One region of the Micromonospora sp. NPDC047527 genome, then DNA from elsewhere that is predicted to be linked to it. Evidence: riboswitches for the same ligand, from Rfam matches in the RefSeq annotation. Region 1 holds a riboswitch; each other region holds the start of a gene.
What was found. Region 1 has a riboswitch for cyclic di-AMP ahead of ABZ808_RS12340 (hypothetical protein). Riboswitches for the same ligand answer to the same signal wherever they lie in the genome.
Positions count from the first base shown of each region.

Region 2: it holds a riboswitch for cyclic di-AMP, as region 1 does, so the genes downstream of both, ABZ808_RS27270 (hypothetical protein) here and ABZ808_RS12340 (hypothetical protein) in region 1, are expected to answer to the same signal.
Region 3: it holds a riboswitch for cyclic di-AMP, as region 1 does, so the genes downstream of both, ABZ808_RS15090 (C39 family peptidase) here and ABZ808_RS12340 (hypothetical protein) in region 1, are expected to answer to the same signal.

Region 1 covers NZ_JBEYTK010000002.1:744,775-752,282, forward strand. The annotation lists gene ABZ808_RS12335 (carbonic anhydrase) at 3-716, shown strand; gene ABZ808_RS12340 (hypothetical protein) at 790-1,809, opposite strand; cyclic di-AMP (ydaO/yuaA leader) riboswitch at 1,814-1,944, opposite strand; gene ABZ808_RS12345 (YibE/F family protein) at 2,111-3,478, opposite strand; gene ABZ808_RS12350 (heavy metal translocating P-type ATPase) at 3,915-5,873, shown strand; gene ABZ808_RS12355 (metal-sensitive transcriptional regulator) at 5,880-6,176, opposite strand; gene ABZ808_RS12360 (copper ion binding protein) at 6,328-6,537, shown strand; gene ABZ808_RS12365 (hypothetical protein) at 6,552-7,508, shown strand, end outside.
Region 2 covers NZ_JBEYTK010000009.1:97,028-104,535, reverse strand. The annotation lists gene ABZ808_RS27280 (AAA family ATPase) at 1-1,218, shown strand, start outside; gene ABZ808_RS27275 (cation diffusion facilitator family transporter) at 1,324-2,241, shown strand; cyclic di-AMP (ydaO/yuaA leader) riboswitch at 2,382-2,513, shown strand; gene ABZ808_RS27270 (hypothetical protein) at 2,567-3,586, shown strand; gene ABZ808_RS27265 (SRPBCC family protein) at 3,879-4,346, opposite strand; gene ABZ808_RS27260 (PfkB family carbohydrate kinase) at 4,518-5,495, shown strand; gene ABZ808_RS27255 (5'/3'-nucleotidase SurE) at 5,492-6,319, shown strand; gene ABZ808_RS27250 (STAS domain-containing protein) at 6,339-6,701, opposite strand; gene ABZ808_RS27245 (hypothetical protein) at 7,091-7,225, shown strand; gene ABZ808_RS27240 (hypothetical protein) at 7,362-7,508, shown strand, end outside.
Region 3 covers NZ_JBEYTK010000003.1:451,632-459,139, forward strand. The annotation lists gene ABZ808_RS15080 (hypothetical protein) at 1-177, shown strand, start outside; gene ABZ808_RS15085 (hypothetical protein) at 331-1,092, shown strand; cyclic di-AMP (ydaO/yuaA leader) riboswitch at 1,379-1,520, shown strand; gene ABZ808_RS15090 (C39 family peptidase) at 1,764-2,600, shown strand; gene ABZ808_RS15095 (alpha/beta hydrolase) at 2,725-3,471, shown strand; gene ABZ808_RS15100 (CDP-glycerol glycerophosphotransferase family protein) at 3,480-5,165, opposite strand; gene ABZ808_RS15105 (bifunctional cytidylyltransferase/SDR family oxidoreductase) at 5,205-6,725, opposite strand; gene ABZ808_RS15110 (ABC transporter ATP-binding protein) at 6,872-7,508, opposite strand, start outside.

The DNA.
Region 1 (7,508 bases):
CTATGCCCGGTGGGCAGCCGGGCCCGCAGCGGGCCACCGAGCGGGCATCGGCGCTCAGCGAGCCGGCCCGAGCGTACGCCGAGCTGGCCGACGGCAACCGACGCTTCGTCAGCGGGGCTCCGCGCCACCCCAACCAGGACGCCGAGCATCGGGCCGCGGTGGCCGACGGCCAGCACCCGTTCGCGGTGATCGTCGGCTGTTCCGACTCCCGGTTGGCTGCCGAGATCATCTTTGACCGGGGCCTGGGTGACCTCTTCGTGGTCCGCACCGCCGGGCACATCGTGGGCCCGGAGGTGCTGGGCAGCGTCGAGTACGCGGTGACCGTGCTCGGCACCCCCCTGGTGGTGGTGCTCGGCCACGACTCCTGCGGTGCCGTGCAGGCGGCCCGTGAGACGGCCGCCACCGGCACCTCACCCGGAGGGCATCTGCGCACGGTGGTCGACGCGGTGCTGCCCAGCCTGCGGCGAGCCACGGCCGAGGGAGTGGACGACATCGACGGCATCGTCGACATCCACATCGCACAGACCGTCGAGACGCTGCTCGGGCAGTCGCCGGTGCTGGCCGACGCGGTGGCGCAGGGGCGGTGCGCGGTGGTGGGAGTGTCGTACCGCCTCGCCGCAGGTGGAGTGCGTCCGGTGACCCCCGTACCGGCCGGTGCCGCGACGCTCGACGTGCCCGCCGCCCCGGACGGCCCGGCGGCGCCCGCCGCCGCCTGACGTAGCCCGAGACCCGCGACGAGGGCCGCCCCGCGCGATGCGGGGCGGCCCTCGTCGACTGCTGTAGGCGTGGTCAGAGCAGCGACATGTGGACGTGGTCGGTGTGGTTCGACGGCCCGCTGTACGAACTCCACCCGGTCGCCGGGAACCAGATCTGTCGGTTCCAGATCACGTAGTAGATGCCGAGTCGGTCGGCGTTACGGATGAGGAACGCGGCGACGTTGTTGCCGTACTTGCGGGTGTCCTCGTTGTGCCACGGGGCGAAGCCGCTCTTCTGCAGCGACCAGTCGCAGGCGCGGCCCTTCGGGTGCTCCCACGGCCCGCCGGGGCGGTAGCAGCCGACGAAGCGGTTGAAGCCGGCCAGCTTGACCTCCTTGTACGCGTGCAGCGTGCGGGGCGTGACGCAGCCGGAGGTGGTCGGGTCGTCCTCGCTGCACGACTGCGGCTTCCAGTCACCGTCGGCGGTGCGACCCGGGCCGATCTTCGCGACCCGCGAGGTGGCATCCACCAGGCCGCCGGTGAAGCCCTTCCCACCGACGAGGGAGAGCGCCTTGTCCGCCTCGCTCTTGCGCTTCGCCATCAGTGCGGTCTGCTTCTGCTGCTCGCGGACCTCCGTGTCGAGGGCCAGCTTGGCCTGCTCGGCGCGGGCCTTGACCGTGTTGACCTCGGCGAGCTTCTTCTCGTTGACCATGTTCATCTCGTCGAGCGTCGCGGCGCGCTGGACGAACGAGTCGGGAGCGTCGCTCTCCAGCAGCATCGCGATCGCGCCGATCCGGCCGGTCCGGTACGACTGGGCGGCGATCTGCCCGACCTGCGGGGCCAGCGCCTCCAGGTCGGCTTTGGCCCGGTCGACCTCTATCGCGAGCTCCAACTGCCGCTTCTTGGATTTGTCCAACTTGGACTTGGCGGCGGAGTAGTCGCGGTTGGCCTGCTCGATGACGTCGTTGAGCAGCTTTGGCTCGCTGTCCTCCTCGTGCCCGGACGGTGTGGGGGTCGCCGGGGCGGCGTGGGCTGGGAGGGGCCCGGCAAGCACGGTCAGTGCGGCGATCACGGCCACCACGGGTGTCAACCAGCGGCGTAGGGGTGCCGTCACAATGTTCCCTTCCGTCGACCGCCGACCGGGTTAGCTGACGGGTTCGGGGCGGAAGTGGCCCCTACCGCTGCTGCGGATTCACCCCACGTGCCTGGGTCCCCGGCTCGCCGGTTGGCGATTGGGCGGTGGCACCGCAGGCGCCGCTTCGCGCCTACATCGGTAACCGGCAGCGAGGTTACCCGAGAGTCGACCGGGTGAGCTACGCCTGGATGCCCACCAAAAGCGTCATTTCGCCATGGCGTTGAGTGACCAGTGACGTGGCCTCCAGGACGACTGCCCGATCCGGTCACGCTGAGGAGTGTCACCATGCCGTATCTGTGCTCCTGTTCGACTGCGGCCACGGATCGGTGGCGGTGGGTGGGGGTGGGGTCCGCGTCTGGTCCGGCCCGTCGGGTCGATCCGTTCGCGGTGAGCCGAGTGCCGCCAGTGCCTCTGCCCGGTCCGGTCGGGGGCGCGGGGCGGGAGCATCGGCGGACGGGGTGGCATCCGACCGCCCGGCCGCGGTCACCACCGCGGCCAGCCCGGTGGTCAGCGGCACGGCGGCGATCAGGCCGAGTGTGGCGACCGCGCTGCGAACGATCTCCTGCGCGAGGAACTCACTGGTGAGGATCTGCGCGATCGGCCGCGAGTCGGCGGTGAGCAGGAGCAACAGGGGGAGTGACGCGCCCGCGTACGCCAGGACGATGGTGTTGACCGTGGAGGCGATGTGGGCGCGGCCGACCCGGGTGGCCGCCCGGTATAGCTGCAACCGGGTCAGCCCCGGGTTGGCGTTCGCCAACTCGGTGACGGTGGCCGCCTGGGTGACCGTCACGTCGTCGAGCACGCCGAGCGACCCGATGATGATCCCGGCGAGCAGCAGACCGTGCAGGTCCACGTCGCCCTGGAACATCGACAGCGTCGTCGCCTCCTCACTGCCGAAGCCGGTGAGGTGGGTGGCGGCCGTGGCGATGGTGGCGAGTACGCCGGTGAGGATGAGGCTGCCCAGGGTGCCGAGCACCGCGACCGAGGTCTGCGCGGTGACCCCGTGCGTCAGGTAGAGCACCACGAACATGATCAGCGCGGCGCCGACCACCGCCACCAGCAGCGGTGACCCCCCGGCGGCGATGCCCGGCAGCACGAAGGTGAGCAGGATCGCGAAGCTGGCCGCCAGCCCCGCGAGCGCGGCGAGGCCCCGCCATCGGCCGAACGCGACGATCGCGGCGGCGAAGACCACCGCCAGCCACAGCAGCGGCGTTCCCCGCTGGTGCTCGGCGATGTTCCAACTGCTGGCGGCGGGATCGGTCGGATCGGTCAACTCGACCATGATGACCTCGTCGCCCACCGCCACCCGGGGCGCTCCGGGCCCGGCGGGGACCGGGGTCTGGACCTGCTGCCCAGCGCTCGGCCCGTCCTCCACCCGTACGTCCACCGTGCCGCACGGCCCGTCCCCGGCGGCCGATGTGCCCTCGGGGTTCGCCGCCGGCGGGCAGGGCTCGGTCACCACCCGGGTCACCGTGCCGTGGTATCGCGGCACGTCCGCTTCGCCACCGGCGCGCGGTGACCCGTCGCGCGGCCAGAGCACCACCGCGGCGAGGACGGTGGCCACGAAGAGCGGCACCACCGTCGCGACGAGGATCCGTCGCACCCCCGGCGGGGCGGGCGGAGCGGAACGGCTGTGGTCGGAACCCAATGCGAGAACTCCCAACGATCCGGTGCGGGGTACGTGTCAGCGGACCGGTCGGTTCACCGTTGACAGGGAAACGGCTGCGAGAGGCGCGATGGACCGCCGACTGACGATCGTTCGATCACGGACGGTAATCGCCCGGCACGGTTGACCGGCAGTGGCGCCACGACGTGGTGGCGCCGCAGCCTGGGTGTGCGGCGTCGTATGGAGAGTCATCCTGGGAAATGCTAACCAGGCCACAGCGGGCTTGCAGTTCGTGACGGGGTGTCGGATAGGCGAACCACTCGCGTGGCGGCCACCGGCGGGGCATGTTGGAGGAATGCCCGCTCCGTCAGCGCCCGACCCCGACCGCCAGCGGCACGCCACCCCCGCCGCGCCCACGCAGCACGCGGAGCACGACAAGCACGCGGGGCATGACAAGCACGTCGGGCACGATCCGGCGATGTTCCGTCGCCGCTTCTGGGTCTGCCTGGTGCTCACCATCCCGGTGGTCCTGACCAGCCATCTCGTCTCGGATCAGCTGGGCCTGAGCGACGTACCGGGCCGATCCTGGGTGGGCCCGGTGCTCGGCTCGGTGGTGTTCTGGTGGGGCGGCTGGCCGTTCCTGGTCGGCGCGGTCCGGGAGGTACGGGACCGGGCACCGGGCATGATGCTGCTGATCGCGATGGCGATCACCGTGGCCTACACCGCATCGCTGGCCACCAGCGTGGGCGCCTTCGACCTGGACTTCTGGTGGGAGTTGGCCGCGCTGGTCACCATCATGCTGCTGGGGCACTGGCAGGAGATGAAGGCCATCGGGCAGGCGCGGGGCGCGCTCGCGGCGCTGGCCGCGCTGCTGCCGGACGAGGCCGAGCGGGTGGCTGCGGACGGGCGGGTCGAGGCGGTGCCGGTGACCGACCTGCGGATCGACGACGTGGTGCTGGTCCGCCCGGGGGGTCGGGTGCCGGCGGACGGCCGGATCGTCGAGGGTGACGCCGAACTGAACGAATCGATGATCACCGGTGAGTCCCGGCCGGTAGCGCGGTCGACGGGCGATCGGGTGGTGGCCGGTACCGTCGCCACCGACTCGGCTGTCCGGGTCCGTGTCGAGGCGCTCGGTGAGCAGACCGCCCTCGCCGGCATCCAGCGGATGGTCGCGCAGGCGCAGGCCTCCGGTGGCCGGGCGCAACTGTTGGCCGACCGGTTCGCCGCCGCGCTGTTCTACGTGGCCACCGGCACCGCTGTGCTGACCGTGCTGGTCTGGACCGCGCTCGGTCAGCCCGACGAGGCGGTAGTCCGCGCGGTCACGGTTCTGGTGATCGCGTGCCCGCACGCGCTCGGTCTGGCCATCCCTCTGGTCGTCGCGCTCTCGACCGCGCTGGCCGCGCGGTCCGGAATCCTGATCAAGGACCGGTTGGCGTTGGAGCGGATGCGGACCGTCGGCGCGGTGCTCTTCGACAAGACCGGCACCCTCACCCGAGGCGAGCACGTGGTCACCGACGTGGTGGTGGCGGCGGGCACCGAGCGGGGCGAGGTGCTGCGGATCGCGGCGGGCGTCGAGTCGGACAGCGAGCATCCGCTGGCCCGGGCGATCGTGACGGCGGCCGGGCGTGCCGGCCCGGCCCCGGCTGCCAAGTTCCGATCGCTGCCGGGCCGCGGTGTGCAGGCCACCGTCGACGGTACGGAGTACGCGGTGGGCGGGCCGGCGCTGCTGCGGGAGCTGGGCCTGTCGCTCCCGGCGGAGTTGAGGGAGGCGACCGGGCGGTGGTCGGCGCGGGGCGCGGCGGTGCTGCATCTGGTGCGGCTGCCGGGGACCGTGCTCGGCGCGTTCGCGTTGACCGACGAGGTGCGTCCGGAGGCTCAGCGGGCCATCGGCGAGCTGCGTGCCGAGGGCGTACGGACGATCGCCATGATCACGGGTGACGCCCGTCCGGTGGCCGAGGCGGTCGCGGCCCAACTCGGCTTCCGGCCCGGAGTCGACGAGGTCTTCGCCGAGGTGCTGCCGGCGGAGAAGGACAGCCGGGTGGCCGAGCTCCAGGGGCGAGGGCTGACCGTGGCGATGGTCGGCGACGGAGTGAACGACGCGCCCGCGTTGGCCCGAGCGGACGTGGGCATCGCGATCGGGGCGGGCACCGATGTCGCGATCGAGTCCGCCGGGGTGGTGTTGGCGTCGTCGGACCCGCGCGGGGTGGGTGCCGTGGTCCGGCTGTCCCGGGCGTCGTACCGGAAGATGCGGCAGAACCTGGCCTGGGCGGCGGGCTACAACGTGGTGGCGCTGCCGCTGGCGGCGGGAGTGCTGGCCTGGGCGGGTGTGGCGTTGAGCCCGGCGGTGGCCGCGCTGTTGATGTCCGCGTCCACCATCGTCGTGGCGCTCAACGCGCAGTTGCTGCGCCGAGTCCGTCTCGACCCGGCATCGGACTGAGGGTCGTCAGCCGCGCTTCATGAGCCGGCCGACCGCCGCCATCATCTCGGTGGCCATCTCGTCGGCCCGGCCCTCGGCCGCCCCCTCGTGCATGCAGTGCCGGGCGTGCCCGTCGAGCAGGCCCAGGGCAACCTTGTCGAGTGCGGCCTGGATCGCGGAGATCTGGGTGAGCACGTCGATGCAGTAGCGGTCCTCGTCGACCATCTTCTCGATGCCCCGGACCTGCCCCTCGACGCGCCGAAGTCGCGTGAGTAGCTGGTCCTTGCTGGCGGTGTATCCGCGGATCGGGGTCGGTGCGGTCATGGCGACCAGGATAGCGTACCCCTGGGGGGTATGGTACTGTCGCTCTCGCCGGGATACCCCCACCGGGTACCGGTACATGACAAGGGCACGGATCCGTCTCCGACTTACCCCCGGGGGGTATAGGCTCGGAGATGACAGAGGGAGACATTCGATGGTCAGCACGACGTACCAGGTGAAGGGCATGACCTGCGGGCACTGCGTCAGCGCGGTCAGCGCCGAGGTGGGCGCCATCGCGGGCGTGCACGACGTTCAGGTCGACCTCGGCACCGGCCAGGTCACCGTCAGCAGCGAGCAGCCGGTGGCCGTGGAGTCGGTCCGGGCCGCCGTCGACGAGGCCGGCTACGACCTCGTCGAGGCGTGATCGGGCGGCCCGGGATGAACACGGTGACCAGGCTGGGCGGTTTCGCCCTCGGTCTCGCGGCGGTCTTCGGCGCGGCGTACGGGATCGGCCGGGTCGCCGACCCGGCCGCCCCGAGCGCCGAGAGCCGGCACGACGGCGGCGCCGCCCACACCTCGGGCCCCACCGCGCACGACGAGGCGGCCGGTCTGCTCCCCGGTGGTCTGCTCGTCTCCGACCGTGGCTACACCCTCGAACCGGTCGCCGCGCCGGCCGGCGAGTTCGCGTTCCGGATCGCCGGGCCGGACGGCCGCCCGGTGACCCGGTACGACGTGGCGCACGACAAGCGGATGCACCTGATCGTGGCCCGGCGGGACCTGTCCGGCTTCCGCCACGTCCACCCCGACCTCGCACCGGACGGCACCTGGCGGGTCGACACCCCGCTGGCCGGCCCCGGGCAGTGGCGGGCGTTCGCCGACTTCACCCCGACCGGCGGTGAGCCGCTGACCCTCGGGGTGGACGTGACAGTCCCCGGCGCGCTGACCGAGCGGCCCCTGCCCGCCCCGGCCACCAGCACCACCGTCGACGGCTACACGGTCACGCTGACCGGTGAGCCGCAGCCCGGCCGCACCTCACCGCTCACCCTGACCATCAGCCGAAACGGGCAGCCGGTCACCGACCTGGAGCCCTACCTGGGCGCGTACGGGCATCTGGTGGCACTGCGCCGGGGTGATCTGGCGTACCTGCACGTGCACCCGGACGGGACACCCGGCGACGGGCGGACCAAGCCCGGCCCCGCCGTCACCTTCCTGGCCGAGGTGCCGTCGGCCGGTAGCTACCGGCTCTACCTCGACTTCCGGCACGGCGGGAGTGTGCACACCGCCGAGTTCACCGTCGTGGCCGGCACCCCACCGGCCGACGCCCCGCCCAACGGCGGCGACCCGAGCGGACCCGCACCGACCGACGGCGCCGACCACGGCACCCCCGGCCACGGG
Region 2 (7,508 bases), on a different contig from region 1:
GGCGGGCCAAGTGAGCTGCGGCTGCTCTACCGGGGCGGGTTGCTGCGGCTGGACCGCGCCGAGTTGGACGCGATCCGGGACCGCGCGCTGCACCGGGGCGCCCGACGCAACGAGGCCCGCCGGGCCGGCTTCGACGGGATCTTCGCCGCGCTCTGGGCGCAGGCCCGTCGTCTGAACACCGGCACCGGCCGGCTGCCGGAGCAGCGGTCCTTCGAGGGCGAGATCGCCGAGCGGCCGGAGTTCCGCGAGTTCCTCAAGGCGTGGTGGCCCCGGCTGCACCCCCGGCACGTACTCGGTTGGCTGGCCCGTCCGGACCGGCTGCGTCGGTACGCCAGCGGGATCCTCTCCGGCGCGGAGATCCGGATGCTCGAGGCGGCGTACCGGAGCCTGGACACCGACGGCCTCACCATCGCCGACATCGCGCTGCTGGACGAGTTGGACGCGCTGCTCGGCAAGCCGGCGCAGCCGGCGCGGGCCCGGCGCGACCCGTTCCAGCTCGCCGGTGGGGTCCGGGAGCTGACCACCCTCGGCGACCGCCAGCGGGCGGCCCGCGCGGCGGCGCGGGAGCGCCCGGCGGACTACCGGGACTACGCGCACGTGGTGGTGGACGAGGCGCAGGACGTTTCGCCGATGCAGTGGCGGATGATCGGCCGGCGCGGCCGGCTGGCCTCGTGGACCGTGGTGGGCGACCCGGCGCAGACCGCGTGGACCGGCGACCCGGAGGAGCTGGCCCGAGCCCGGGACCAGGCGTTGGGCCGCCGCAAGCGGCACGACTTCACGCTGACCACCAACTACCGCAACTCGGCGGAGATCTTCGCGGTGGCGGCGGCCGAGATCCGCCGGCTCTATCCGGACCTGCCGCTGCCGAGGGCCGTCCGCTCCACCGGGGTCGACCCGGTGGAGCTGGTGGTGCCGGCAGCCGGGTTGGAGACCGCGGTCGTGGAGGCGGCCGCCGGCCTGCTGGCCGAGGTGGACGGCACGGTGGGGGTGATCACGCCGGTCCCCCGCCGGGACGAGGTCGCCGGTTGGCTCGGCGCGCTCGGCGCGTCGCGGTTGCAGGTGGTGACCAGCCTGGAGGCCAAGGGCATGGAGTACGACGGCGTGGTGCTTGTCGCACCGAGCGAGATCCGGGCGGATCCGGGGGCGGGCGTACGCACGCTCTACGTCGCGCTGTCCCGTGCCACCCAGCGGCTCACCACCATCGACCCGATCGGCTGAATCCGAATCGGCGCGGCCCGGAGTCGGCACTGGCGGACAGTTGCATACATAGCGATGTGAGCATACATTTGACCCGGTCCCGGACGGCAACGGAGGGTGGGTGTCGTGGGTGCAGGTCATGACCACCACCACGCCTCGGTCGCCAATGCCGCGCACCAGCACCGGGGCCGACTCTGGGCGGCATTCGGGCTGCTCGCCACCCTGATGGTGGTCGAGGCGGTGGCCGCCCTGCACACCGGCTCGCTGGCCCTGCTCTCCGACGCCGGGCACATGTTCACCGACGTGCTCGGCATCGGGATGGCGCTCGCCGCGATCACCGCCACCCAACGGGCCACCGGCGACCCGCAGCGCACCTTCGGGCTCTACCGCCTCGAGGTGCTCGCCGCCCTGGCCAACGCCGTCCTGCTCTCCGGCGTGGCGATCTACGTGGTGGTCGAGGCGATCCGCCGGTTCGGCGACCCGCACGAGGTGGTGGCCGGCCCGATGCTCGCGGTGGCCGTCCTCGGCCTGCTCGCGAACGTGGTCGCGTTCGCCCTGCTCCGCACCGGGGCCCGGGAGAGCATCAACCTCCAGGGCGCCTACCTGGAGGTGCTCGGCGACCTGCTCGGCTCGGTCGGCGTGATCGGGGCGGCACTGCTCATCACGGTCACCGACTGGTGGTGGGCCGACCCACTGGTGGCGGTCGCCATCGGCGTGTTCATCCTGCCGCGCACCTGGCGGCTCGGCCGCGCCGCAGTCCGCATCCTGGTGCAGGCCGCCCCGGAACACCTCCAGGTCACCGCCGTACACGACCGGCTGGCCGCCGTGCCCGGCGTCGTCGAGGTGCACGACCTGCACGTCTGGACGCTCACCTCGGGCATGGAGGTAGCCTCCGCACACCTGACCATGGCCCCCGGCGCGGAGGTCGGCGCCGTGCTCACCGCCGCGCGTGCCGCCCTCCAGGAAGACTTCCGGATCGAGCACGCCACGCTCCAGATCGAGCCCGGGGCCGCACCCGGTGCCTGCGGTGCCGTCACCTGGTGACAATTTGCCGAGATTTCATCGCATTAGTCGACATTCACGGTGACGACGTACGCACCGTCCGTCACATTCGCTGCACCTGCCCCAGCGGCACCGGTAGGCTCTGTCTCGGCCACCACCCGGCGGCGCCCTCCCGGCGCCGGTGGGGGCCGCCGCCTAATCGCCCGAGAGGGCGAACCGGGGAACCACGTTCCTGGGGTGCATCCGCGTCAGCGGTAGGGATCTTCCGTCCCGAACCCGTCAGCTAACCCGGTCGGCGGCTAACGGAAGGACACGAATAGTGGCACCAGCACGACCCCCCGCCGCCCGACTGGCGGCGCTGATCGTCATGATGTTCACCCTCGGCGTCGCGATCCCGGCCGGCGCAGCCTCGGCCGCTCCCCCGGCCGCCCAGCGGGCCGCCGCGGCACCCAGCGACGACGAAGAGGGTGGCACCCCGGCCCTGCGGGCCCAGCTCGAAGCGGCCAGCAAGGGCTACCTCGACGCGAAGCGCGCCCTGGACACCTCCGTACAACGGCAGCAGCAACTCGCCACCAAACTGAAGACCACCGAAGCCGAGATGAACGAGCGCAACGGCAAGGTCGGTCAGATCGCCGGCGTCGCGTACCGCACCGGCCGGCTCAGCACCGTCTCGGCGCTGCTCAGCACCAACACCCCCGAAGGCTTCATGGATCGGGCCGCCGCGCTGGACGTGGTCGCCGCCAACGAGGACCGGGCACTGCGCGACCTCCTCGCCACCAAGGACGAGGCCAACCGCACCCGCGTCGCCCTCGACGGCGAGATCCGCGAGCAGCGCAAGCAGGTCGAGGTGATGGCCAAGCGCAAGGAACAGGCCGAGCGAGCCCTGACCGTGGCCACCACCAAGCCGCAGACCACCACCGCCGACACCAACTCCAACCGGGGCACCTCCAGCGCCAACGCCAAGGCCGCGCCGCGCAACTCCGACGGCTCCTGGCCGTCCGAGTCGTGCAGCGTCAACGACCCCACCCCGGCCAACGGCTGCATCACCCCCCGCACCCTGCACGCCCTCAACCAGGCCAAAGCCGCCGGCTTCACCCGGTACGTCTCCTGCCACCGCTCCGGCGGCTCCGGCGAGCACCCCAAGGGCCGGGCCTGCGACTTCGCCGCGCAGAAGAACGGCTTCGGCGGAGACGCCACCGGCGGCGACAAGACGTACGGCAACAACCTGGCCGCGTACTTCATCCGCAACGCCGACCGGCTCGCCGTGCTGTACGTGATCTGGTACAGGCAGATCTGGCTACCCAGCAGCGGGTGGAAGTCCTACAGCGGAGCGGGCGGCGACCCGTCCAGCGATCACACCAACCACGTGCACCTGTCCGTGTACTGACCCCGACCCGGCCGGCGCCTCTCCGATGTGGGGCGCCGGCCGTCGGCCCTCAGGCCGCTGAGCAGGCTGGTCTGGCACCTGCCGCACCCCGATTGCCCGGCAACGCCAGCCATGATCGCGCTGCAACCAGGATGTAGTGGCCTCGCAAGCGGCCGGAGGCCACTACATCCTGGATCGAGCACGATCATGGCGAGGTCGCCGCGCGCCGGGCGCGGCTCGCGGCGGGACGGGGCGCGGCGCGCGAGGGCAGGGCGGCTCGCGGCGTGGCGGGGCGGCGTGGGCGCGGGTGTGGTCAGGCGGGATTTGGGGGGTTGTCGGTGCGGTCGAGGGCCGCGCCGAGTCGGGTCGCCAGGGCCAGGTGGGCGGCTCTGGCCTGGCGAAACGCGTACCGGAAAAGGGGCGCTGGCGCCCGCAGGGTGATCTCGACGTCGATCCGGACCAGGCCGTCCGGCTCGGTGCGTAGCCGGGTGTGGTTGCGCACCGTGGTGGCCGGCCACTGGCGGGCCACCGTGACGATCTCGTCGTCCTCGCAGACGAGCACGTCCGCCTGGTAGGTGGTTTTGAAGCGCAGCGGGCCGGCGGCCAGCCGGTCGTTGATCGTGTAGCTGGCCCGGGCGCCAGGCCGGGGCGGGACCCGGCGAACCCGGATGATCAGCGGATGCAGCTCGCCCTGGCGGGTCAGGTCGCTCAGCAACGCCGCCGCGTCGGCGAGGGAGCAGCGGGCCTGGACGGTGTAGCTGAACGTATCGCTGCTGAACACACCGTCTCCTGCCGTCGATGGTCGCACGATCGTCCCGTACCCCGGTCAGGCTGGCAACGCCCGGACGGACGCCGGCCGTTGCCCCGGCATTCGCGGTGCGTTATCACTACCGTCGGCTGTGGGGATATCACCGGTCGTGACGGAGGGCGGAGACATGAACGGCGATGCTCGGTGAGCGGGCACGTGATGGTCTTCGCGCCCACTCCGCAGCTGACGGTGACGGTGGACCAGCCGAACGACCATCCCGAGCTGCACCTGCACCCCGGCGGGCAGGGTGTCTGGCAGGCCCGCATGGTGCTGTCGCTCGGGGTCGACGTGGTGCTCTGCGCCGCACTCGGCGGCGAGATCGGCCAGGTGCTGGAGCCACTGCTGGTCAGCGAGGGCGTGGACCTCAAGGTGGTGGTCCGTGACTCCGGTAGCGGCGGGTACGTGCACGACCGTCGGGACGGCTCCCGGCAGGAAGTCGCCGACGTGCCGGGGCAGCCGCTGAGCCGGCACGAGCTCGACGAGTTGTACAACCTGGCGCTCGGCGAGGGCCTCCGCGCCGAGGTGAGCGTCCTCAGTGGGCCCAACGCGCCGTGGCTGGTCCCGGCCGACGTGTACCGGCGCTTCGCCGCCGATCTCGGCGCCAACGGCAGCCGGGTGGTGGTCGACCTCTCCGGTGATCATCTTGGCGCGGCACTGGAGGGCGGGGTGTTCTTCCTCAAGGTGAGCCATGAGGAGCTGATCCGCGACGGCCGCGCCAGCAGCGACGACAGCGCGGAGCTGACCCGGGCGATGTACGACCTGCACGCCGCCGGCGCCGAGACGGTGGTGGTGAGCCGGGCCGACCAGCCGGCGTTGGCGCTGATCGACGGGGAGCTCTTCGAGGTGGAGATGCCCCGGTTGGAGGCCGCCGACCCGCGCGGCGCTGGCGACTCGATGACCGCCGGGGTTGCCGCCGTTGTCGCTCGCGGCGGGGACATCCGGACCGCCATCCGCACCGGTGCCGCAGCCGGGGCGCTGAACGTGACCCGGCACGGCCTGGGCACCGGCCGGTTGGACTCGATAACTGGGCTGGTGGAACGCGTCCGGCTGGTCCCGGCGGACAGCCGGCCGCAGGAGCGGACCACCCCCGACGAGCTGGCCGACCGGGCGGTCGAGAGATGACCCTGCGGGTGCTGGTCACCAACGACGACGGGATCGCCGCGCCGGGCATCCAGGCGCTGGCCTGGGCCGCGGCGCAGCGGGGCCTGGACGTGGTGGTCGCGGCGCCGCTGGAGGAGGCGAGCGGCACCAGCGCCGCGATGAGCGCGGTGGAACGGGACGGCCGGGTGGTGGTGCACGACCATCCGCTCCCGGACCTGCCGGGTGTGCCGGCGTACGGGGTCGGTGGCTCGCCCGGGTTCATCACGCTTATCGCGCTGCACGGCGCGTTCGGCCCACCGCCGTCGGTGGTGCTGTCCGGCATCAACCGGGGCGCGAACGCCGGCCGCGCCGTGCTGCACTCCGGCACGGTTGGTGCCGCGTTCACCGCCGCCACGAACGGCTGTCGGGCGATGGCGGTGTCGCTGGACGTGCTGTCGGCGGGTGAGGCGACGGCCGCCAGCGGTGGCGCGGCGGTGGACGCCGCAGCCCGGGTACGCGACGCCGAGCGGCACTGGAGCACCGCCGCGCGGGTCGCCCTGGACCTGCTGCCCCGGCTGACCGCCGGGCCGCTGGAGAGCGTGCTCAACGTCAACGCCCCCGACCTGCCGCACGGCCGGCTGCGCGGGGTGCGCCGTGGTTCGCTGGCCAGCTTCGGTCAGGTGCAGATGACGGTGGCCGAGTCGGGGCACGGCTTCGTGCGTACCTCGTTGGAGGAGCCGGGGCAGGCCGCGCAGCCCGGCACGGACGTGGCGTTGCTGGCCGGCGGGTACGCCTCGGTGACCGCCATCCGGGCGGTCACCGAGGTGGCCGACGTGGACCTGACCGGCCTGGATGAGCAGCCCTGACGGGCAGGATGGTCGACGCTCAGGCGCCGGGAAGCACCTCGGGTGTGGCGGCGCCGGCGAAGTAGGGCTCCGGAGCGCCGAAGAGGCCGAGCAGGCCGGTTACCCAGAGCTGCCGGTGCACGAACCGGCTCGGCTCGGTGACCACCAGCTTGACGCCGCTGACCTCGGCTGTCTGGAAGCCGGCGACCATGGCGCTGATGCCGACGGAGTCGATGAAGGTGACCAGCCTCATGTTGAGCTCGATGCGGAGCGGACGGCCCTTGGCCAGCACCTCCGCGATCGCTTCTCGCACCTCGTACGCTGTGTCGACGTCGATCTCGCCTCGTGGGGCGATCTCCACGACTCCACCGGACAGAACTGATTGCACGATCGACAGGCTCACGCGAGCACCTCCACCCGCCCGTCCCCCGGGCGCCTCATCAGTACGCGGGCCGCGACCGAGAGTATTCCTCCGACGGCCTCGGTCGCCACCCCTCGGGATGAGCAATTCACGGATCCGGGCTCACAAAGCCGCCCATATCCCTACTTTTCGGTATCTGATCACTCAATACTTTTCGTCATCTGCTCAGTCGACAATCGGTCGGAACCAACGTGCCGCGGACAAGGGTAGCGGTCCCAGCCCGACGCGCCCGACAACCGACCTGACCCGCGCCTCAGCCCCGAGTGGTACCGGCGTGTCGCGCCTGCCCACCGGCAGCAGATCCAGGCCCATGGTTGTCGACGCCGCCTAGCATCGACCCGGGACACCCACCGTGACGGAGAGGACCTTCGATGATCAAGAGACTGGCTGGGCTGGCCGGCGTCGGCGTACTGCTCGCCCTCGTGCTGGCCTGCGGGTTCGGTGGTGGCGGGGACGACGATGACGACGACTTCGCCCGGAGGGCTGCCGTGGTGACGGTGCGCTGAACCGGCCGGTGAGCCGTGCCGGCCGGGTTTGCGCGCGGTCGGCGCGGGGCACTGCGGGGTGAGCGAGCCGTGACGGCTGGACAGACGCCGAAGTCCGAAGTGGTTGGCGGCTTCGGCACCCGAGGAGGTAACCACGATGTTCGGAACCAACCTGCTGGACCGCCGCAGCAAGCCGGAGCGGATCGCGGACCAGGCGTGGGAGCACCTGGTCTCCGCCGTCAGCTCCGCGGGCGACAGCGTCCGGGACACCGCCCGCTCGGCCCGCCGCAGCAGCGGCGACCTC
Region 3 (7,508 bases), on a different contig from region 1:
ACGGCCGACGAGGCCGGCTCGGTGCGCGCGACCGACCCGCAGCCGGCACCGCCCGGCGGCGAGGGTGCCCTGCCCGCCGCCGCGGTCGGGCTGCTGCCGGTGGGCCCGGCCGCCGACCGGTTGCCCCGCGCCGACGACCCGGCCAGCGCGGGTCCTCGCGACCCACCCGGGCGCTGACCCTCGGGACGCCCGTCCCGAGCCCTGCGGGACGCCCGTCCCGCCACCGCACCTGTCGACACACCGCTCCGCACCCCGCCGACCCGTGGCCCGCCCTGGCCCGGACGGTCGTGCGGCTTCCCATCGCAACGCTCTCTTGCCGAGGTGCCGACCATGGAGACCGTCGTCTTCTACCAGTTCCTGACCGAGGTGCCGCAGGCCGTCGCCATCTGGTCGGCCCTGCTCCTGCTGGCGCTGACCGTGCTCGCCGTCCTGGTCGCCCGTCCCGAGCGGGACACCCCGGCGGTCGACCCGGCGCCCACCGCCCGGGAGTTGGCCGCCGCCGAGGCCGCCGACCTGCGCCGGTACGCCGAGGAGGTGGCCGTCGCCGCGGCCGGCGCGGCGCAGACCGCCCGCCGTCGGCGCGCCGACTGGCTGACCGCTCAGGAGCAGGTGGAGCAGGCCTGGATCAGGTACGACGAGGCGGACGCCGCCGCCCGTCGGTTCGCGGGCGCCGGGGCGCTGCCCACCCCGCGTACGCCCCGCACGCCCACCGAGTACGCGGCCCGGGAGCGCTACCTGCACCAGGCGGCGATGGCGGCGCACTGGCGGGGAGACCTGGCCATGCGGCAGCTCAGCGACGTGTTCGGCCACCGGCACGGTTGGGATCCGCGCCGGCACCCGGTGGAGCAGGAGGCGCTGCTCCACCGGGCGATCCGCAACGCGAGGCGGGCCGACTACGAGGTCGCCGCCGCGCGGGAACGGTTGGCGTGGCGCGACGCCGAGTTGGCCGCGTCCTCGGCGCGTGCCCTGGCCGACGAGGCGTACGCGGCGGCGGCTCGGCTGCGGCCGACCCGGGCGATGCCCCGCCGAACCGTGCGGGTGGCGGCCCTTCCGGCTGCTGCGGCGCGCTGGCGTCCGGCCCGGGTGGGCTGAACGCCCCGAATATTCGGTGAGCCCGGTCACACCTTCCGGAAACCGGGCGGCTGACGCGTTCGGCCGGATTGTTCGCGCGGATGTGTCGGCATTGTCGACGACCTGTCCGCTTGTCGACCTGAGGTGCCGCCGTAACCGCTCGTCCTATCGAGTCACGTCAGTGGCAATACGCCCAGAAATTGTCGCGCCGCCTGAGGTTTACGCAGCTGAACCAGGCTTGGCAGGGTTCAGGCCGGCCAGTAGTGTCGTCCCGTCCGGTGCGGTAATCGATCGCAAGTGGCGACGCCGCGCTGACCCGCTCAATCGTGATCAACGAACCGGGGACCCACCAGTAAGTCCGGGGTGAATCCGCGAGCCACGGCCCGCGGTAGGGCGATCTTCCCGCCCGAATCCGTCAGCTAACCCGGTAGGCGGTGTCGGAAGGAGTTCCATCCTCATGCAGCACCCCTGCACCCCTCGGCCATTCCTCCGCCTTCACGGCGTAGCGGTACCCGCGCTTGTCCGTCTCGTGACGGTGAGCTGACCCCCCGGGTCACCGCCTTTCCCGCCCGGCCGCGCCGGGCGTTCCCCTGAGCGGTTCACCATCCGCGGACCACGGTCCGCGCGCTGGCGCCTGCCCGAATATCGGGCTGCCCCGGTGTGCCGCTCTCCCCCCGAACCGTGGAGGAACCGTGAAGCACACCCTGCAGCGTCAGCTGCGTCGTCTCGCCACCGAACGTCCGTACCAGATCGCCGCCGCCTCCGTCGCGGCCCTCGCCATCGCGACCACCACCGGCACCCTGGTTGCCGGCGGCGATGACGCCCCGGCCAGCCAGCACACCGCGACAACGGTCGCCGAGATGCGCAGCGACACCGCCGCCTCCCGCAGCGAGGCCCGCGTCCCGTCCCCCTCGGCCAGCACCGCCCCGAGCACTGCCGCCCCGTCCGCCAGCGCCGCGTCGCCCGCCGCCAAGGCCAGCAGCGACCCGGACGTGACCGCCAAGAAGGCGGCACCGAAGCCACCCGCCACCAAGGTGCTCGACTACGACTACCAGGTGCAGAACACGTACTACAACTGCGGCCCTGCGGCCACCCGCAACGCCCTCAGCGCCGCCGGCATCAACCGCACCCAGAATCAGCTGGGCGCCGAGCTGGGCACCACCGAGATGGGCACCAACTCGGCCCTGGACACCACCCGGGTGCTCAACGCCGAGGTCAAGGGCTCTCCGTACCAGACCCGGATGTTCGCCGGCTCGCCCAGCCCGGCCCAGATGGACCGCCTCCAGGCTGATGTCGTCACCGCGATCACCGACGGTCGCGGCGTGGTGGCCAACGTGGCCGGGGACGCCGTCGACACCAACGGCGGCTGGCACTCCTACGGCGGCGGGCACTACGTCGCGGTGGTGGGCTACAAGGACGACGGCCGTACCGTGCGGATCGCCGACTCGGCCGACGCGGCAAACGCCGAGTACTGGATGACCACGATCGACCTGGCCAACTGGATCGCCACCCGGGGCTACTCCGCCTGACCCAGGTGGAGTCCGAAGACGCCGCGGGCGCCGACCCCCACGAGGGGCCGGCGCCCGCGGCGTCTTCGTCGATGCCGGGGCGACGGCTCTCGTCGCGGGCTGCGAACCGTGGGAGACTGCGGCCGTGGTGGATGAATCGGGTGGTCACGCCGACCGTAGGCCGGTCCTGCTTCTGCTGCACGGCATGGGGGCGACAGGTGACGTCTGGCTGCCCTGGGCGCCACTGTTGGAGCAGCACTGGCCCGGGCGGTGGCTGGCACCCGACCTCGCCGGCCACGGCTGGTCGGCCCCGCTGCCGTCGTACTCCTTCAGCGGTTTCGCCCAGCGGGTCGCCCAGGCTCTGGCGCCCGGTGACCGCATCGTGGTGCTCGGGCACTCGCTGGGTGGGGTGGTCGGCCTGGCGCTGGCCGCCCGCGCGGCCGGGACGCCGGTGGACGCCGTGGTCGGGTTGGGCATCAAGGCCGTCTGGTCACCGGACGAGCTGACCCGCGCCGTCGACCTCGCCGCCCGCCCGGTCAGCTGGTTCGCCAGCCGCGCCGAGGCGGCCCGCCGCTACCTGCGGGTCGCCGGCCTGGCCGGCCTGGTCCCACCGGACGATCCGATGGTGGACGCCGGCCTGCGCCAGGTCGACGGTCGGTGGCGCCTCGCGATGGACACGAGCGCGTTCGCCGTCGGCGAGCCCGATCTCGCCGCGCTGCTGGCGGCGACCGACGTGCCGGTGGTGCTGGCGCGCGGCGAGCACGACCCGATGGTCACCGACGCGCAGCTCAAGGAGTACGGCGTGCCGGTCGCCACGCTGCCCGGGCTCGGGCACAACGCGCACGTGGAGGACCCGGCGGCCGTGCTGGCGCTGCTGGACGCGTATCGCTGAGCGGTGGGTCAGGTCAGGGGAGTGAGCTGCGCCGGCCGTTCGGTCGCCTGGTGCGTCGGCGCCAGCTCCCGGCGGGCGGCGGTCAGGAACGCCTCGGCGTACGCGTCGGCGGGGAAGTCGCCCAGGTAGCGTCGGCGGGTGGCCCAGCGCGCCTCGGCCAGCGGGTCGGTGTCGAGCAGCGAGGTCAGCACCTCGACCGCGTTCGACATGTCCCGCCGCAGCACGTAGCCCGACCCGGCCAGCGGGAAGTTCTCGGTGAACCGGTCGCCCTCGTCGCCCATGTCGGTGACCGCGTACGGCTTGCCGGAGTAGAGGTAATCCGAGATCACCCCTGACACGTCGGAGATCAGGGCGTCGGAGCGGTTGACGCACTCGGTCAGGCTCAGCTCCCGGGCTGCCGCGCCGACCACGTGCTGCCGCCCGGTGCGGCCCCGGTCGGCGACCAGCAGTTCGGTGAGCCGGCCCAGCTGACGGGCCGAGGTCGGGTTCTGCGCGGTGTAGGGGTGGGCCCGCAGGATCACCGTCGCGCCGCGCTCCAGCAGCCGCCGCAGCAGCTCCTCGGCCACCGGCAACGAGCAGTAGTCGGCGTCGGCGTGGTGCCCGGTCCAGGTCGGCGTGTACAGCACCGTGGGGTGGGCCAGCCCGATCGCCGGCTCGGGGCGTACCTCGATCGACTCGACCTGGGGTCGGCCCACCACGACGAACTTCTCCGCCGGGATCTGCACCCCTGCGCGGGCGTACCGGTCGATCGCCGCCGGACCGGCCACGAAGATCCGGTCGAAGATTCCCGACACCGGGTTGGCGCTGGGCGCCTTGTCGCTGTCGCCGTGGTGCAGCTGCACGTGGGTGAGCTGGGTGAACCGGATGCAGTGGCTGTTCTTCGCGCCATGGTTGACGTAGAAGGCCACCCGCAGGCTCGGCACCAGCGCGTCGTCCATGGCCCGCAGGGTGGGGCAGTAGACGACCGGCGCGCTGGTGGCCGCGGCGATCGGCGCGAGGAACTCCGGCTCTCGCACCATGACCATGAACGGGCGGCCGATCCGCTCCAGGTACGGCAGCCACATGGTGACCTGGTACTCGGAGCCGGACGGCGCGGAGAAGTGGAGCAGGAACTCCGGCTGGTGCCGACGCAGCGCGCGGGCGACCGGGCCGCCGCCGCTGCTCGGCCGGAACCGTCGCTGGGCCAGGTCCAGCGCGACGGCACCGGCGCCAGCGCCCACGAGCAGGCTGGCGGCCAGTGCGACGGTGGCGGGCAGGGTGAGCGCGGCGGCCAGGGCCACGGCGGCGAGCAACCCGAGCAGGCCCACACCGAGTTGACCGGCGATCAGCGGGGTCCAGGTCCGTACCGGCAGGTTGGCCGCCCGGATCTCCAGGTTGCCGGCGGCGCGCAGCGGCCCCACCAGCAGCACCAGCCCCAGCAGGACCAGCGCGGTGGCGACCAGCGCCAGGTCGACCCCGTCGTCCAGGCGCCGGGAGTAGCCGACCAGCACGGCGGCGGCGATCAGCGCGGTCTCGGCGACGAGGTCGGCGCCGGGCCGGATCCGCTGTTCGGCGGCGGCCGCGACCAGCGCGGCGATGGCCAGCGCCAGCCCCCATCCGGTGGCACCGGTCAGCGCCACCACGACGAACGCCAGTACGGCCAAGCCGACGCTCAGGCACCGAGCGGCCAGCTTTCGGATCAGGTCACCACGCATGCCGCTCCGTTCGCCGCCGTCCCGCTTCCGGTGCCCGCGTCAGCTCGCGGCGATGGTGCCAGCCGACACCTCGACCCGCCCCGACCCAGGCTGGGCCGGCACGGTGGCCTGCGTCGGCCCGTCGCCGGGCGCCCGGCGTACGTCGATGACCTGGCCGGTCAGGTCGGACACGAGCACGTCGAGCGACGACTGGGCGACGGCCTCCGCGGCGAGCAGGGTGTGCTCCGGCTCCTCGCCGAAGGCCCGCGTCCGCATCGGGGTGGCCGTCCGCTCCGGGTTGATGCAGTTGACGCGGACGCCGACGTCGGCCCACTCGTCGGCGAGCGCCTGGGTCAGGTTGACCAGGGCGGCCTTGGTGGCCGAGTAGAGCGCGTAGCGAGCCCGACCCCGGGTGTACGAGCTGGACGTGTAGAGCAGCAGCTGACCCTTGGTCTGCTGGAGGTAGGGCAGGGCCTGACGGGCGATGGTGACCGGGCCGACGAAGTTGACCTGCAGGAGCCGGTCCATCGTCTCCTCGTCCATCTCGGCCAGGGCGCCCCGCTCCAGGATCCCGGCGGTGACCACCACGTGGTCGATCCGGCCGGTGGCCTCGAAGGCGGTCTTCAGGGCGGCCTCGACGTCCTCGGCGCGCTCCACGTGGGTGCCGGTGGTGGAGCGGCTGAACGGGAAGACCTGGGCGCCGTAGCGCCGGGCCAGCTCGGTCAGCTCGTGGCCGATGCCGTAGCTGCCGCCGAACACCACGATGGTGCGCCCGGTCAGCTCCTCGGTGTAGCTGCGGTGGTCGGTCAGCCGGGGCGCCTGCGCCGCGGCGAGCTGGAAGAGCTTGTCCGCCAGGTGTACGTCGACCGGGTGCGTGACCTTGATGTTCTCGTCCGAGCCGTCGATCACCTTGATCGGGGTGCCCGGCAGGTAGCGCAGGACCACGCCGCAGTCGTCGGTGGCGGCGAAGTCGGGGTCACCTTCGGCGAACCGGTACGCCTCGCGGATGGTGGGGGAGCGGAACGCCTGCGGGGTCTGGCCGCGCCGCAGCCGGGAGCGCACCGGGATGTCGGTGATGCAGTCGTTCTCGTCCACCTGGATGATCGTGTCCGCGGACGGGATGGCCACGTCCACGGCGTCGTAGGTCCAGAGCGCGTTGACGCACTCGCGGACGATCCGGCCGCTGAGCAGCGGGCGTACCGCGTCGTGGAAGAGGATGTTGCAGTCGGCCGGGCCGACCGCGTCCAGGGCGATCCGGGTGGTCGCGTTGCGGGTGTCGCCGCCCTCGATCACCTTGGTGACCTTGCGCAGGCCGGCCTTCTCGACGATCTGCTGGGCGTCCTCGACGTGGCCGGTGGCCATCAGCACGATGATTTCGTCGATCTCCGGTGCGGCCTCGAAGACCGCCAGGGTGTGCTCGATGATCGGCTTGCCGGCGATCTTCAGCAGCTGCTTGGGGATGCCGAGGCCCAGCCGGGTCCCGGTGCCGCCAGCCAGCACCACGGCCACTGTCCGTGAGGGCCGCCACGGCACGGGAGTCTCCGTTGCGGCGTCCGGGCCAGTGGTCTGGTCCTGCGTCATTGCCGGATCCTCACTCTCTCCGAATGCGTTAACGGAAGGTTCCGCCCGAGCGGCGACGGAATGAACCTTAACGCGCGGGCCGCGCCGCCCCAACGTGGGCGACGCGGCCCATGGCACCGTGTCGATGCCGGAGGTTCGCCGGCACCTTACTTGCTGTTCGCGTACGCCTCGTATTCGCGGATGACCTCGTCGGTGGGGCCGTCCATCCGAAGGACGCCCGATTCCAGCCAGATCGTCCGCTCGCAGGTGTCGCGTACCGAGGAGAGCTGGTGACTGACCAGGAACACCGTGCCGGCGCCCTCGCGCAGCTCCCGCACCCGCTGCTCGCTGCGCTTGCGGAAGCCCTTGTCGCCGGTGGCGAGCGCCTCGTCGATGAGCAGCACGTCGTGCTTCTTGGCGGCGGCGATGGAGAACCGCAGCCGGGCCGCCATGCCGGACGAGTACGTCCGCATCGGCAGGCTGGCGAAGTCACCCCGCTCGTTGATCCCGGAGAAGTCGATGATCCCCTCGGCCTGCTTGGCGACCTCGTCGGGATGCATGCCCATGGCCAGGCAGCCCAGGACGACGTTGCGCTCACCCGACAGGTCGTTGAGCAGCGCCGCGTTCACGCCCAGCAGAGACGGCTGCCCCTGCGTGTGGATCGCGCCCCGGTTGACCGGCAGCAGACCGGCGATGGCCCGCAGGATGGTGGACTTGCCGGAGCCGTTACTGCCGATCAGCCCGATCGCCTCGCCCCGGTACGCGGTGAACGAGACACCCTTGACCGCGTGCACCTCCCGGACG